DNA from 3 places in the Microbacterium sp. GXF7504 genome. Region 3 is predicted to be linked to each of the others. Evidence: predicted binding sites of a transcription regulator. Region 3 holds the regulator's gene; each other region holds the start of a gene.
The links. Region 3 encodes HspR, which represses chaperone genes until heat shock. Its sites were predicted from a motif close to AAGTTGAGTCNNNNNGACTCAACTT; they were not measured.
Positions count from the first base shown of each region.

Region 1: a site for HspR is predicted at 2,935-2,959, ahead of ACWAUO_RS13010 (Hsp20/alpha crystallin family protein). Genes of this name have one in related genera too.
Region 2: a site for HspR is predicted at 1,982-2,006, ahead of ACWAUO_RS00085 (ATP-dependent Clp protease ATP-binding subunit). Genes of this name have one in related genera too.

Region 1 covers NZ_JBSJZI010000005.1:121,351-125,863, forward strand. Annotated here, with positions in the region: gene ACWAUO_RS12995 (MarR family winged helix-turn-helix transcriptional regulator) at 1-118, shown strand, start outside; gene ACWAUO_RS13000 (PIG-L family deacetylase) at 115-933, shown strand; gene ACWAUO_RS13005 (glycosyltransferase) at 816-2,285, opposite strand; gene ACWAUO_RS13010 (Hsp20/alpha crystallin family protein) at 2,445-2,885, opposite strand; gene ACWAUO_RS13015 (DUF2804 domain-containing protein) at 2,999-4,009, opposite strand.
Region 2 covers NZ_JBSJZI010000001.1:16,490-21,002, forward strand. Annotated here, with positions in the region: gene ACWAUO_RS00085 (ATP-dependent Clp protease ATP-binding subunit) at 1-1,941, opposite strand, end outside; gene ACWAUO_RS00090 (aminotransferase) at 2,074-4,513, shown strand, end outside.
Region 3 covers NZ_JBSJZI010000001.1:835,600-840,112, forward strand. Annotated here, with positions in the region: gene ACWAUO_RS03930 (glycosyltransferase) at 1-220, opposite strand, end outside; gene ACWAUO_RS03935 (glycosyltransferase) at 226-1,431, opposite strand; gene ACWAUO_RS03940 (hypothetical protein) at 1,589-2,179, shown strand; gene ACWAUO_RS03945 (potassium channel family protein) at 2,202-2,975, opposite strand; gene ACWAUO_RS03950 (heat shock protein transcriptional repressor HspR) at 3,077-3,511, opposite strand; gene ACWAUO_RS03955 (DnaJ C-terminal domain-containing protein) at 3,531-4,513, opposite strand, start outside.

The DNA of each region.
Region 1 (4,513 bases), on a different contig from region 3:
GGTGGCGGTCGCGCACGGCCGCAGCATCGTGGAGCGGATGTCGACCCTCTCGGACGACGAGCTGCGCACCCTCCTCGACCTCACCACCCGGCTCCGGCCGCCCTGCGACGGCGCATGAGCGGCGCCGCAGCGGGCCTGTTCTCGGTGTGGGCGCACTACGACGACGACCTCATCTTCGGCTGCCCGACGATCGACCGCGCGGTCGTCGCGGGCGCGCCGGTGACCGCACTGTTCCTCACGGCGGGCGACGCCGGACGGGACGCCGCCTACGTCGAGGCGCGCGAGGAGGGGCTCCGGGCGGCCTACGCGCGCATGCACGGTGCCCCGCTGGCATGGCGCGACACGGCGCTCGAGCTCGCCGGGGTGCGCGCGACGGGGTGGACCGCCCAGGAGGCGCCGATCCGGTTGCTGTCGCTGCGGCTGCCGGACGGTCGTCCGAACGGCTCGGGGTTCGCGGCGACCGGCAACCTGAGTCTCCGGCGGCTGCTGGAGGGCGACATCGCCGCGATCGAGTCCCTCGAGCAGGATGCGGCGCTGACCGCCGACGACCTGGAACGAGTCCTCGCGGCGGCCGTGCTCGCGCATCCGGGGGCGGGGCTCCTCGCCCATGCACCACGGGTCGGCGGGACCCTGACCGAGCGCGACCACTCCGACCACTGGGCGACCGGGGCGTTCCTGCAGCGCGCGCTCGTGCGGGCAGGGCTCCGACCGGACGCCGTGTCGTGGCGGATCGGGTACCCGTCCGCATCGCTCCCCGAGGTGCTGCACGGCGCGGAGCTGGCACGGAAGGTGGAGGTCTTCCGCGCCTACGCGGCTCACGACCCGGTGGTGGCGAGGCCCGATCCCTCGGACACGCTCGAGCTCCCCGGGTTCGGTGCCTGGCTGCGCCGCGAGTACGCACTCGTGGACGGTACCGCGGTCCCGCTCGGCTGAGCCCCGTCCCGCGCCGCCGCACGTCCCAGTGCCCCCGCGACGACTGCGGCGAGCCGCGCCATGACGGTCTCGGGCGCGTAGTCCGCCGCGCGCGCCACCGCCCGCGCGCTGAGGCGCGCCCGCAGTGCGGGGTCGCCGAGCACCGTGATGAGCGCGTCGGCGAGGGCGTCGAGGTCGCCGTCGGGGACGAGGATCCCGGCGCCGTCGCCGAGCAGCTCGCGCGGTCCGTAGGGCACGTCGTAACTCACGACCGGGTTGCCGCAGGCCATCGCCTCGAGCACCGCCAGCCCCTGTCCTTCGAACGCGCTCGTCTGCACGACGACCGCGCCGTTCCGGCAGACGTCGAGGTCGTCGACGTGGCCGAAGAGCGTGACGCTTCCGGCGAGGCCGTGCGCGAAGATCATCTGCTCGAGCTCCGCGCGCGAGGGGCCCTCCCCGTACACGTCCAGGCGGGCGTGCGGCACCGCCCGGAGCACCCGGTACCAGACGCGCAGGGCGTGATCGAACCGCTTGCCCGGGGCGAGGCGCCCGACGGCGACGACCCGCCCCGGCTGAGCCTCGACGACGGCCGGGGCGGGCACCGGGAGCGCGTTGGGCACGACGGCGTGCACGGGGTTCTCCCCGTGCTCGGCCACGACGTCGTCGTACTGCTGCCGGGTCGGCCAGAGCACGGCGTCGAAGGCGTCGACGAGTGCGAACCATCGCCGCCACAGCTGGGCGTGTTCGCCGTCCGCGCCGCGGTGCGAGGTGTGCACGGTGTGGACGAGGCACACGCCGGGGGGACGCCACCCGGCCAGAAGCTCGCCGAGCTGCCGCGACTCGCACACCACGACCACCGGCCGGTCGGGCGAGGCCGCACGCTCGGCGGCCACGACGCGGTCGAGCCACGCGCAGTACAGCCCGCCGAACCCCGGCAGGACGCGGGTGCCCGAGGGCCTCCGGACGACGACGGCGGCGTCGGTGAGGTGCCAGTCCGGTGCGGCGATGACCGGGAGCGAGAGCACCGTGCCGTCGCCGAGCGGGATGTCGCGGTAGACGACGCCGGGCGTCGCCCCGCCGGGCGTCGCCGCATCCCACGCCCAGGCGGAGTCCGCGTGGGCCTCGTCGAAGAGGTTCCGGAAGACCTCGGCGGATGCGGCGAGGCCTCGTGCCACGAACGACGCCCGATGGGCGGCGTGCTCCTCCGGGGTGCCGGGGTCGACGGTGAGGATGGTCGGCCCCCGGCCGTCGCCCGCACCCGTCTCGGCCATGTGCCGCGCCCTGGCCAGCACGGCGACCTTGAAGCCGCCGTCGACACGCGGGTACAACCGCGACGCGAGCAGCAGATAGCTCGCCGTCGGCCACGTCGTCATGGCGGAACTCCCCCCGAGATCCGTGCCGCGGCGCGGTTCGGGTCGCGTCTCGGCAGGCTCAGGGTAGCGCACGGGAGCGCCGCGCGACGGCGCGTGGCGCGTGGCGCCCGGACATGAGGAGGGCCCCGCGGCGTGCGCGGGGCCCTCCTCATGGGGTGATCAGGAGGCGTTCGCCTCGGTGATCTCCATCGTGGGCGTGTCGGTCTCGGTCACGACCTGCACCTTGCGGGGCTTGGCCTGCTCGCTCACCGGGATGGTGACCGTCAGGACGCCGTTGCGGTAGGTCGCGGCGATCCGCTCGGTGTCGAGCCCCTGCCCGAGGCTGAGCTGGCGCAGGAACGTGCCGGCGGTGCGCTCACGGGTGATCCACGAGACGCCGTCGCCTGCGTGGAGCGTGCGCTCGGCACGGATGGTGAGCAGCTGCCCGTCGACGTCGACGTCGACCGAACCGGGGTCGATGCCGGGAAGGTCCGCACTCAGGACGTAGTGGTCGCCGTCGCGGTAGAGGTCCATCGGCATCTGCCGGGGACCGCGGCGCGCGCCGTCGAAGAAGGTGTTCGCGAATCGCTCCAGGTCGCGGAGCGGGTCGTAGGTGGCCATACTCGTCTCCTCTCGAAGCGGGATCGGACTGCATCCGATCGATCCGTCAGAGTTGAGTCACATCGACTCAACCAGTTCGAGATTAGCACTCTCCACCCGAGAGTGCCAAGCGTTCACCACCGGTTGTGCACGTCCTCGGCGAAGCCGACGAGACCCTCGAACCGGATGTCCGCCTCCTCCGTCCGGAACGTGCCCGACCACTGCCCGAAGCACTGGAGCGTGCGGGAGGAGAGCACGCCGAGGTTCGTGGCGGACCGCTTCGGGAAGAAGGGCTCGAGGGCGGCGTCGAGGCCGCCGCCGGTCACCCGCCAGGGCCGGCGCCGGTCCTCCAGGTCGTAGTCCCAGCGCAGCTCGTCGTGGATCTTGTGCAGCGTGCCGTCGACGACGACGCCGTTCTCGGTGACGCCGGCGCCGTCCGTCCACTGCCCGCCGACCTGCAGTCCGATCGTGCGACCGCCGCTGACACCGGACCCGGCGCCCCAGTTCCAGGAGACGTCGTACGGCCACCGGCCGCGGCCGTGGTCGAGCACCGCCCACGAGGCGCCCGCCGGCACGTCGTGGGTCTCGCCGTCCACGGTCACGGTCCCGGATGCCGGGAGCGCCACGTCCTTGACGGTGTACTGGAACCGGGCGGGCGGCCCGAACGGCACCACGACGGCCAGCAGCTCGTGCCCTTCAGGCCGTCGCACCGTGACGTCGAACGACGCCCCGGGGATCTGTGCGCGCAGCCGGGTCGCCCCGGCATCCGTGTCCACGTCGATGCGGAGCCCCTTCGCGCGCGCCCGCGCCGGGCCCGCCCCGAGCGAGGCGGGCAGCGCCACGCCGCGGGCGGGGATGAGGGTGGCACCGAGCGTGCGGACCGTCTCGGTGCGGCGGTCGAGCACCCACACGTCGTGCACGGCCGCATAGTCGATCGAGGAGACGGTCAGCGACAGGATGTGCGTCGGGGTGATGACGTTCCAGTACTCCCACCGCTTGTTGCGCCCGCGACCTCGCCACCCGCGGCCGACGCCGGCGGTGTCCACGAGATGGGTGCGGGCCCAGCCCACGGCGGCGGGGTTCAGCACCCCTCCGGGCGCGGTGAGGGGGACGGGTTCGGTCAGTTCGCGCTCACGGGCGGGCATGGCATCCTCGTCGATCGGCCACGGTCGGGACGGCTCGATCCTAGGGGCCCGCGAGCGGCCGAGCGGCCCGGGACCCGGAACGCAGGAAGGCCCCCGCCGAAGCGGGGGCCTTCCGATACTGTCTCAACACAGTGCGCGCCTGAAGGGACTCGAACCCCTAACCTTCTGGTCTGTAGCCGACGAGCTCGCGTTCTGGGAACTGGTCGACCGGATCGAGGTGTCGGCATGAAGAACCCATACGCACCTGGTGACCGTGTCCGAATCGGCCAGGGCCGCGCCGTCTGGCGGGTAATGCACACCGGCACGAACGAAGCCGGGCGAGTGCTCGTGCAGGCAGAGGAGTCGCGGCGGATGAAGACGGCCGATCCGGCGACGTTCCGCGCGTGCTGAGAATCGTGGAATGGAACACTTGGGGGTGTGGGTCCAGCCGATCCACGATTTCATCACAGCACAGACCGCCGCGGGCATAGCTCGCACCTCTACCTACACCCGGAGGCAGCACCT
Region 2 (4,513 bases), 820 kb from region 3:
GAGCACGGCGTACGGGTTCCGCCGCACCCGCTCGGTGAGCTGCCCGGCCTCGTCGTAGCCGACGTAGCCGGGAGGGGCGCCGACGAGCCGCGACACGGTGTGCCGTTCGCCGAACTCGCTCATGTCGAAGCGGATGACCGCGCCCTCGTCGTCGAACAGCGACTGCGCGAGCGCCTTGGCCAGCTCCGTCTTGCCCACGCCGGTGGGTCCGAGGAAGAGGAACGACCCGACCGGGCGACCCTCGTCGCCGAGGCCGGTGCGGTTCCGCCGGACGGCGGTGGCGACGGCGGTGACGGCGTCGTGCTGCCCGACCACGCGGGCGTGCAGCTCGTCCTCCAGGTGCGCGAGGCGCTCCCGCTCGGTCGCGGTGAGCCGGGTGACCGGGATGCCGGTGGCACGGCTGACGACCGCGGCGATCTCGGCCTCGTCGACGACGGCGGACGTGCGGCCGGTGGCCTGCGTCGTCGCGTCGGCGATGCGCGCCTGCACCTCCTGGATGCGGTCGCGCAGCCGGGATGCGTCCTCGTACCGCTCCGCGGCGACGGCCGCGTTCTTGTCGGCCTCGAGGGTCGCGAGCTCGGCCATGAGGGCCTGTACGTCGACCGCGACGCCGAGCCGCAGCCGCAGCCGGGCCCCCGCCTGGTCGATGAGGTCGATGGCCTTGTCCGGCAGCACCCGGTCGGTGAGGTAGCGGTCGCCGAGCTCGACGGCGGCGCGGAGCGCGGCATCCGTGAAGCTCACGCCGTGGTGGTCCTCGTAGGCACCGCGGAGGCCCTGCAGGATGCGGACGGCGTCCTCGACGGAGGGCTCGCCGACCTTGACCGGCTGGAAGCGGCGTTCGAGCGCCGGGTCCTTCTCGATCGTGCGGTACTCGGCGAGCGTGGTCGCGCCGACGAGGTGGAGCTCGCCACGGGCGAGCCGGGGCTTCAGGATGTTGCCGGCGTCCATGGCGCCGTCACCGCCCGCACCGGCACCGACCACGGTGTGCACCTCGTCGATGAAGACGATGAGCTCGTCGGTGTGCTCGGCGATCTCGCCCATGGTCTGGGTGAGCCGCTCCTCGAAGTCGCCGCGGTACCGGGCGCCGGCGACCATGGCGGGCAGGTCGAGCGAGACCACGCGCTTGCCGCGCAGCTGCTCGGGCACCGCGTCCGCGACGATCGCCTGTGCAAGGCCCTCGACGATGGCGGTCTTGCCGACACCGGCCTCGCCGATGAGTACGGGGTTGTTCTTCGTGCGCCGGCTGAGGATCTCGATGACCTGCTCGATCTCGTCGTCGCGCCCGATGACCGGGTCGAGCCGGCCGTCGCGGGCGCGGGCGGTGAGGTCGGTGCCGAACCGCTCGAGCATGGGGGTGTCGGAGGACGACTCGCCCGCCGCCTCGGCGGTCGCACCCTCCTCGGTGCCGACGGTCTCGCGGATGCCCTGGGTCAGCGCCTCGGCGGTGACGCCGGCGTCGGCGAGCACCTGCCCGGCCGGGGTGTCCTGGGCGAGCACGAGCGCGAAGAAGAGGTGCTCCGGGCCGACGTAGGTCGATCCCGACGAGCGTGCGACCTGGAAGCCGTGGAACAGCGCCCGCTGTGCGGAGGGCATGATGACCGCCCCGTCGACGTCGGCGGTGCCGGATGCGGCGGGCAGCCGCTCCTCGACGGCGCGCACGATCCGCGCGGGGTCCGCGCCGATGCGCGTGACGGCCTCCCGGACGGGCGAGGCGCCCACGAGCTCGTGGAGGATGTGGAGCGCGTCGAGCTCGCGCTGACCCCGCTCGATCGCGTAACGGCCGGCGGCCTGCAGGATCTCCTGCGTACGCGCGGCGAGGAACCGGCTGAGGTCGATCGACCGCGCAGCGCGGGCGCGCTCACCTTCGAGATAGCGCGCCAGGAACTCGTCGAACGCGCCACGACCGTCGAACCCCGAGTCGGGGGTCATGTCTTCGGGCATGAAGTCTCCTGTATCTGAGTCGATGTGCCTCAAGGTTACAAAGTTGAGGCGATACGTATCAAGGTAAACGTCACCCGCGGCCGGGTATTCCCACCGGATACGCTCGACGCAGCCGACCCGGGAGAATCACGCATGTCGCCCACGCCCCTCGTCCCCGACGCCCCACCCCCGCTCGACGACGAGTCGGCCGCGCGGATCGCCGCCGCGGTCTTCGGCGTCACCGCATCCGCCCGGTCGCTCGGCAGCCACCAGGACCGGAACGTGCTGCTGACCCCGGCCGACGGCGGCCCGCGGATGCTGCTGAAGATCGCGAATCAGGCGGTGCGCGAGGCCGAGCTCGAGGCGCAGTCCGACGCGGCGTCGCTCATCCACGCGCGGGGCGGCATCCGGGTGCCGCTCGCGCGCCGCGCGGCGGACGGCACGAGCGTCCGGCCCGTCGGGATCGGCGGCGTCACCGCCCGCGCGCGGCTGCTCGACTTCCTCGAGGGCGACACGCTCTCCGGAGACCGGTACCTGCGGCCCGCGGTCGTCCGGGCGCTCGGCCGGCTCGCGGCCCAGACCGACCTCGCCCTCGTGGAGTTCTCGCACCCGGGCGTGGAGCGCGCCCAGCAGTGGGACCTCCGCCACGCGACGGCCGCGCTCGACGAGCTGCTGCCGTCGGTGACGGACGGGACGCTCCGCAGCCGCATCGCCGACGCGGCGACCCTCGCCCGCGCGCACCTCGACGAGGTGGCGGCGGACCTGCCGATGCAGCCCATCCACGGCGACCTCACCGACGACAACGTGGTCACGGGCCCCGACGGACTGCCGGACGGCCTCATCGACCTCGGCGACCTCACCCGCACCTGGACGGTGGGCGAGATCGTCATCACCTGCTCGTCCCTCCTCCACCACGACGGCGCGACCCTGCCCAGTGTCATGGCGGCGGTGCAGGCCTACGCCGACCTGCGTCCGCTCAGCGACGCCGAGGTCGCCGCGTTCTGGCCGCTGCTCGTCCTCCGCGGCGCGACGCTCGTCGCGAGCGCGCACCAGGTGATCGCGGCCGACCCCGGCAACGCCTACGCGGCGGGCAACCTCGCCGGCGAACTGCGCATCCTCGAGCAGGCGCTGTCGGTGCCGATCGAGGTGGGCACGGCGCTCGTCGCCGCCGCGGTGGGCCGGCCGCGGCACCCGCTGCACCTCCCGCCGGCCGGGCGGCTCCTCGCGGATGCGACCGGCCGCGGCATCCGGGTGCTCGACCTGTCCGCATCCTCGCCCGCGCTCGACGAGGGCCACTGGCTCGATCCGGATGCGGAGGACGCGCTCGTCGCCGAGGCGCTGGCAGACGGCGCCGACCTCGTGCTGACGCGGTTCGGCGAGAGCCGGCTCACCCGCTCCCCCGCCCCGTCGCCGGAGGAGCCGGCCAACACCGCGCTCGACGTCACGATGCACGTCGCGGCCCCGGTGGCACTGCAGGCACCGTGGGACGGCGCCCTCACGTTCGACGACGACGGCGCCCTGCTCGTCGGCGGACCGGTGCCGCTGCACGTGGCGGGCCTCGCCGACCAGGCGCACGGTCCGGTGCGCGCAGGCGACCGCATCGGCACCGTGAGCCGTGCGGCCCGCGTGCGGGCGGGAGCCGTCGACGCCCCGGCGTTCGTCGAGCGGTCGATGTTCGACGCCTGGCGCACGGTCGTCGCCGACCCCACCGCGCTCGTCGCCGATGTGCCGCCCGCACCCGGCCCGGTCGACGCCGCAGACCTCCTCCGCCGCCGCGACGCCGTGTTCGCCACGGTGCAGGAGCACTACTACGACGACCCGCCGGTCATCGTGCGCGGCTGGCGCGAGTACCTCGTCGACCAGCACGGCCGCGTCTACCTCGACACCCTCAACAACGTCACCGCGGTCGGCCACGCCCATCCCGGCGTGGTCGCGGCGAGCACCGCGCAGTGGCGGATGCTGAACACGAACTCCCGCTTCCACTACCCCGCCGTCGTGGAGTACGCCGAGCGGCTGGCGGCGCTCCTCCCCGACCCCCTCGACACCGTGTTCCTCGTCAACAGCGGCTCCGAGGCGGTCGACCTGGCGCTCCGGCTCGCGCAGGCGGCCACCGGTCGGCGCGACGTCGTGGCCGTCCGCGAGGCCTACCACGGGTGGACGTACCTCTCGGATGCGGTGTCCACCTCGATCGCCGACAATCCTGCGGCGCTGGAGACCCGGCCCGCCTGGGTGCACACGGTCGACGTGCCGAACGCCTTCCGCGGGGCGCACCGCGGCGCCGACGCCCACCGGTACGCGACCGAGGCGGCCGACGCGATCGTCCGCCTCGCCGCGGACGGCACGCCGCCGGCCGCCTTCATCACCGAGGCCGTCATGGGCAACGCCGGCGGCATCGCGCTCCCGGACGGCTACCTGCGGGAGGTGTACGACGCGGTCCGCACGGTCGGCGGCCTCGCGGTCGCCGACGAGGTGCAGGTCGGCTTCGGGCGCCTGGGCGAGGTTTTCTGGGGCTTCGAGCAGCAGGGCGTCGTCCCCGACATCGTCGCGACGGCGAAGGCAATGGGCAACGGGCACCCGATCGGTGCCGTCGTCA
Region 3 (4,513 bases):
GCCGGCCCGGCCAGGACAGCGAGTACTCGCGATCGGGCGTGATGGGGATCGCCGGCAGGTCGAGGTAGCCGGGATCGTCGTCGTGCGCCCGGAACATCCGCGGCGCGACCACCGTCACGGTGTGTCCGGCGCGCTCCAGGAACCGGCGCTGCAGCCGCATCGACACCTGCGCGCCGCCCAGCGACTCGAGGTGCTGGTCGCCGAAGAACACGACGTGCACGGCGGCTACTCGGGGAGCGATTCGCCGCGGTAGAGCGCCTCGAAGGTGTCGAGGGTGCGGTTGATGTCGTGGATGCTCACGCCGTCGAGCGAGGCCTGCTGCATCCGCAGCCGCTCCTCGGGCTCGGCGGTGAGCACGTCGGTCAGGCGCGCGGCGAGCTCGTCGGCGTCGCCCGGGGTGAACAGGTACCCGTTCTCGCCGTCGTGCACGAGGTGCGGGAGCGCCACCGCATCCGCCGCCACGACCGGGAGCCCGGATGCCATGGCCTCCATGGTCGCGATGGACTGCAGCTCGGCGATCGATGCGATCGCGAACACCGTCGCGCGCGAGTACAGCGAGCGCAGCTCCTCCTCGGAGGTGTGCCCGTGGAACGTGACCCGTTCCGTGAGACCGAGCTCGGCGGCCAGCTGCTCGAGGGCCTTGCGCTGGTCGCCGCTGCCGACGACGTCGAAGGTGACGTCGAGCGCGGGGTCGAGCTTCGCCATGGCACGCAGCACCACGTCGATCTGCTTCTCGGTGGTGAGGCGGCCGACGAACAGGATGCGGTTGGCGTCGCGCGGACCGAGGTTGGGCGTGTAGTTCGACTTGTCGATCCCGCAGCTGATCGGGATGACACCGTGGATGTCGATGGTCGACTCGAGGAAGTCGGCGGCGCGGCGCGTGGGGGTGGTCACCGCGCGGGTGAGGGCGAAGGTACGCTTCGCGTCGCCCCACGCCCACTTGAGGAGCACCTTGTTCAGGGCGTCGGGCAGGGTGGTGAAGTCGAGGATGTTCTCGGCCATCACGTGGTTGGTCGCGATGACCGGGATGCCGCGCTTGCGGGCCTCACGGGCGAGGCCGCGGCCGATGACGATGTGCGACTGGATGTGCACGACGTCGGGCTTGACCTCGTCGAGCGCCTTCCGCGCGTAGTGGCGGACACGCCACGGCAGCACGAACGTGAGCCAGTCGTGGGGGGCCCAGCGGTAGGACGGCAGGCGGTGGACGGTCATCTCCTCGCCCTCCACCTCCTCGCGGAAGACACCGCTGTTGGCGTGCCCGGCGCTGGGCGCCATGACGTGCACGTCGTGGCCGCGGGCGACGAGGCCGGCGGCGAGTCGCTCGGCGAAGCGGGCGGCGCCGTTCACGTGCGGCGTGAACGTGTCCGCCCCGATGAGGATCGTGAGGCGGTCGTCGGACTCGCCGTCGGGGGTGGTCGCGGGGGAAGTCACGGGACGGTGGCTGCCTATCTCTGCGAAGGTCGCGTCGGATGCGCGCGATGGGGTCGCGTCAGGGTGCGCGCGATGGGTTCCCACTGTACCTCGCAGGCCTTGTCCCACCTGGGAGCGACCCTCAGGGCGGGCCTTGCGGGCCACGTACCCTGGTGTCATGTTGCGACTGCAGGCGGACGCCCCCGCCGAGACCTGGGTGCCGGTGACCGGTTCGCTGGGACTGCGCGGCCGGCGCCACCGCAAGCGGGCGATCGGGATGCTGCTGGCGGGCGCGAACGCCGCGTCCGGCGCCGAACCCCGCCCGGGCTCGGGCTTCGCGGCATGGGCGGCGAGCCAGGCGGCGCCGCTGCTGATCCGCCGGGCCGACGGCCGGGTGCTGGCGTGGATGTGGAAGGCCGATCCGGAGCTCGTCGTGGCGCTCGCGCAGGTGCAGGAGGCGACGCCGCAGCTGCGGACCGCCCGCGCCATGATGCCGATGGAGTACGACGACACCGAGGATTTCCGGAACCCCCACCTGGGCAACGGCGAACGGCTCGTGGTGCCGCTGCCGCGGAATCCGAGCGCGCCGCCGTTCGCGACGTACACCTGGGACCTCGGCACGCACCTCGTGACACTGCAGGCGGTCGGCGGCGACCGGGAGCGGTTCGGCACCGCGCTGCCCGCCGTGGACGCGCTCGCACGCACGCTCCGCGCGGTCGAGGACCTGCCGCTCGGCGGCGCCGACGTCCTGCGCCTCCCCCCGGCCTGATCCCCCTGCCCCGCGCGAGTGGTCAGTCGTGGCGGGGTTCCGGGGCCGTATCCCCGCCACCACCGCCCACTCGCGCGTCGGGATCGAGGAGCTTCCGCAGCGCGGTGATGTCGGCGCGGGTCGCGGGCATCTGGTCGTCGTGGCCGCGGGCGACCCGGTCGGTCACCCAGGACGAGAACGTCGCGACCACGAGCCCGACGAGCACGACGCCGCCGAGCATGAGCAGGACCGCGAGCACGCGGCCCTGGAACGTCACCGGGGTGTAGTCGCCGTAGCCGACCGTCGTGACGGTGCAGAACGCCCACCACACGGCGTCGCCGAAGGTGGTGATGTTCGCCCCCGGCGCGTGCCGCTCGTTCTCGAGCACGGCGAGGGAGATGTCCCAGATGAGCAACAGCGAGGCGCCGATGCCGTAGATGAGCAACCGGGCGCGGAGCATGTTTCCGGCGGTGCGGTTGAAGATGCGGATGCGGGTGGCGGCGTCGAGCAGCCGCACCGGGCGCAGTGCCGGGGTGAGCATGACGGCGAGGTCGAACAGGTGATGGCGCCACCAGACCCACCGGGCGCGGCCGGCGAGGAGGAACCGCGCGAGGTAGTCGACGATGAACACGAGCCACAGCACCAGCGTCAGCGTGAGGGTGACGACACGGGGATAGCCCTGGAGGTCGCCGAGCACCTGGGCGGTGCGCACGACGATGAACAGCAGCGCGGCGACGGTCAGCGGCCAGTACGACGCACGGGACCAACGCCTCGTCCGCGCGTTGTCACCCCGATGGTCGGCCGCTGCAGCATCCACAGCTGCACTCTAGGGGCGCCGCGGCCCCGGCGCGAAGCGGCCGGACCAGGAGGTCAGGACAGTTCGCGTCGGGGCGGACGCGAAGCCGTCGGACCAGGAGGTCAGGACAGTTCGCGTCGGGGCCGCCACACCACCACGTCGGTCGAGCGCCGCACGCGGGTCCCCGAGCGCAGCGTGATGACCGGTCCGCTCGTCCCGGCGGCGAAGACGCGGGCGCCGGGACGGCGGGAGAGCTCCTCCTGCATCCGGGCCTCGAGGTCCTGCACGCGGCTGTGCAGCTCGCGCACGCGATTCTCGAGCTCGATGATGCGGGCGATCGCCGGCAGGCTCATGCCGTCGGCGGAGAGCCGGCTGACCTCGCGCAGCAGCGCGACGTCGTGCAGCGAGTAGCGACGGGAGCCGCCCTTCGTGCGGGCGGGCACCACGAGACCGAGGCGGTCGTACTGCCGCAGCGTCTGCGGGTGCATGCCCGCCAGTTCCGCCGCGGTCGCGATCGCGAAGACGGGGGCGTCCTCGTCGAGCGTGTCGTCGGCCATGGGTCTCACCTCCCCTCCGTCAGCTCCGGGCCTTGGCCATGAGGTCGGCGCGCGGGTTCTCGTCGGGTTCCAGTTCGCGGAACCGCTCGAGCGCCTCCTTCGCCGCACCGTCGAGGTGCGACGGCACGGCGACCTGCACCTCGGCGAGCAGGTCGCCGGTGCCCTTCTGGGTCTTGATGCCGCGGCCCTTCACGCGCAGCACGCGTCCCGAGGGGGTGCCCGGGGCGACGCGCAGCTTCACCGTGTCGCCGTCGAGCGTGGGCACCTCGATGGTCGCGCCGAGCGCGGCCTCGGTGAAGGTGACCGGCACGGTGACGCGCAGGTTCAGCCCGTCGCGTTGGAAGACCGGATGCTGCCGCACCGCGATCTGCACGACGATGTCGCCGTTCTCGCCGCCGTCGTGCGACGGCCGGCCGCGGCCGCGGAGCCGGATCTTCTGCCCGTCGGCGACGCCGGCGGGGATCTTGACCTTGAACGGCTTGCCGTCCTCGCCCTGCAGGGTGATGGTCTCGCCCTTCGCGGCGGTCATGAAGTCCAGCGTCGTGCGCGCGGTCACGTCGGCGCCCTTGGTGGGGCTGCCGTACCCGCGGAAGCCGCCGGTGGGCTGCCCGAACCGGCCGGAGCCGAAGCCGCCGCCCTGGCCGAACATCGTGAAGAAGTCGTCCATGTTGCCGTCGTCGTACCGGCCGCCGCGGCCCTGACCGAACATCGAGAACACGTCCTCGAAGCCGCCGGCGCCACCGCCGCCCGCCGTGAAGCGGGCGCCGGAGCCCATGGCGCGGATCTGGTCGTACTCCTGGCGCTGCTCGGGATCGGAGAGGACGCTGTACGCCTCGCTGATCTCCTTGAACTTCGCCTCGGCCTTGGCGTCGCCCGGGTTCGAGTCCGGGTGGTACTTCCGCGCGAGCTTGCGATAGGTCTTCTTCAGGTCGGCCTCGGAGACGTCCTTGCCGACGCCGAGGACGCTGTAGAAGTCCTTGTCGAACCAGTCTTGACTGGCCA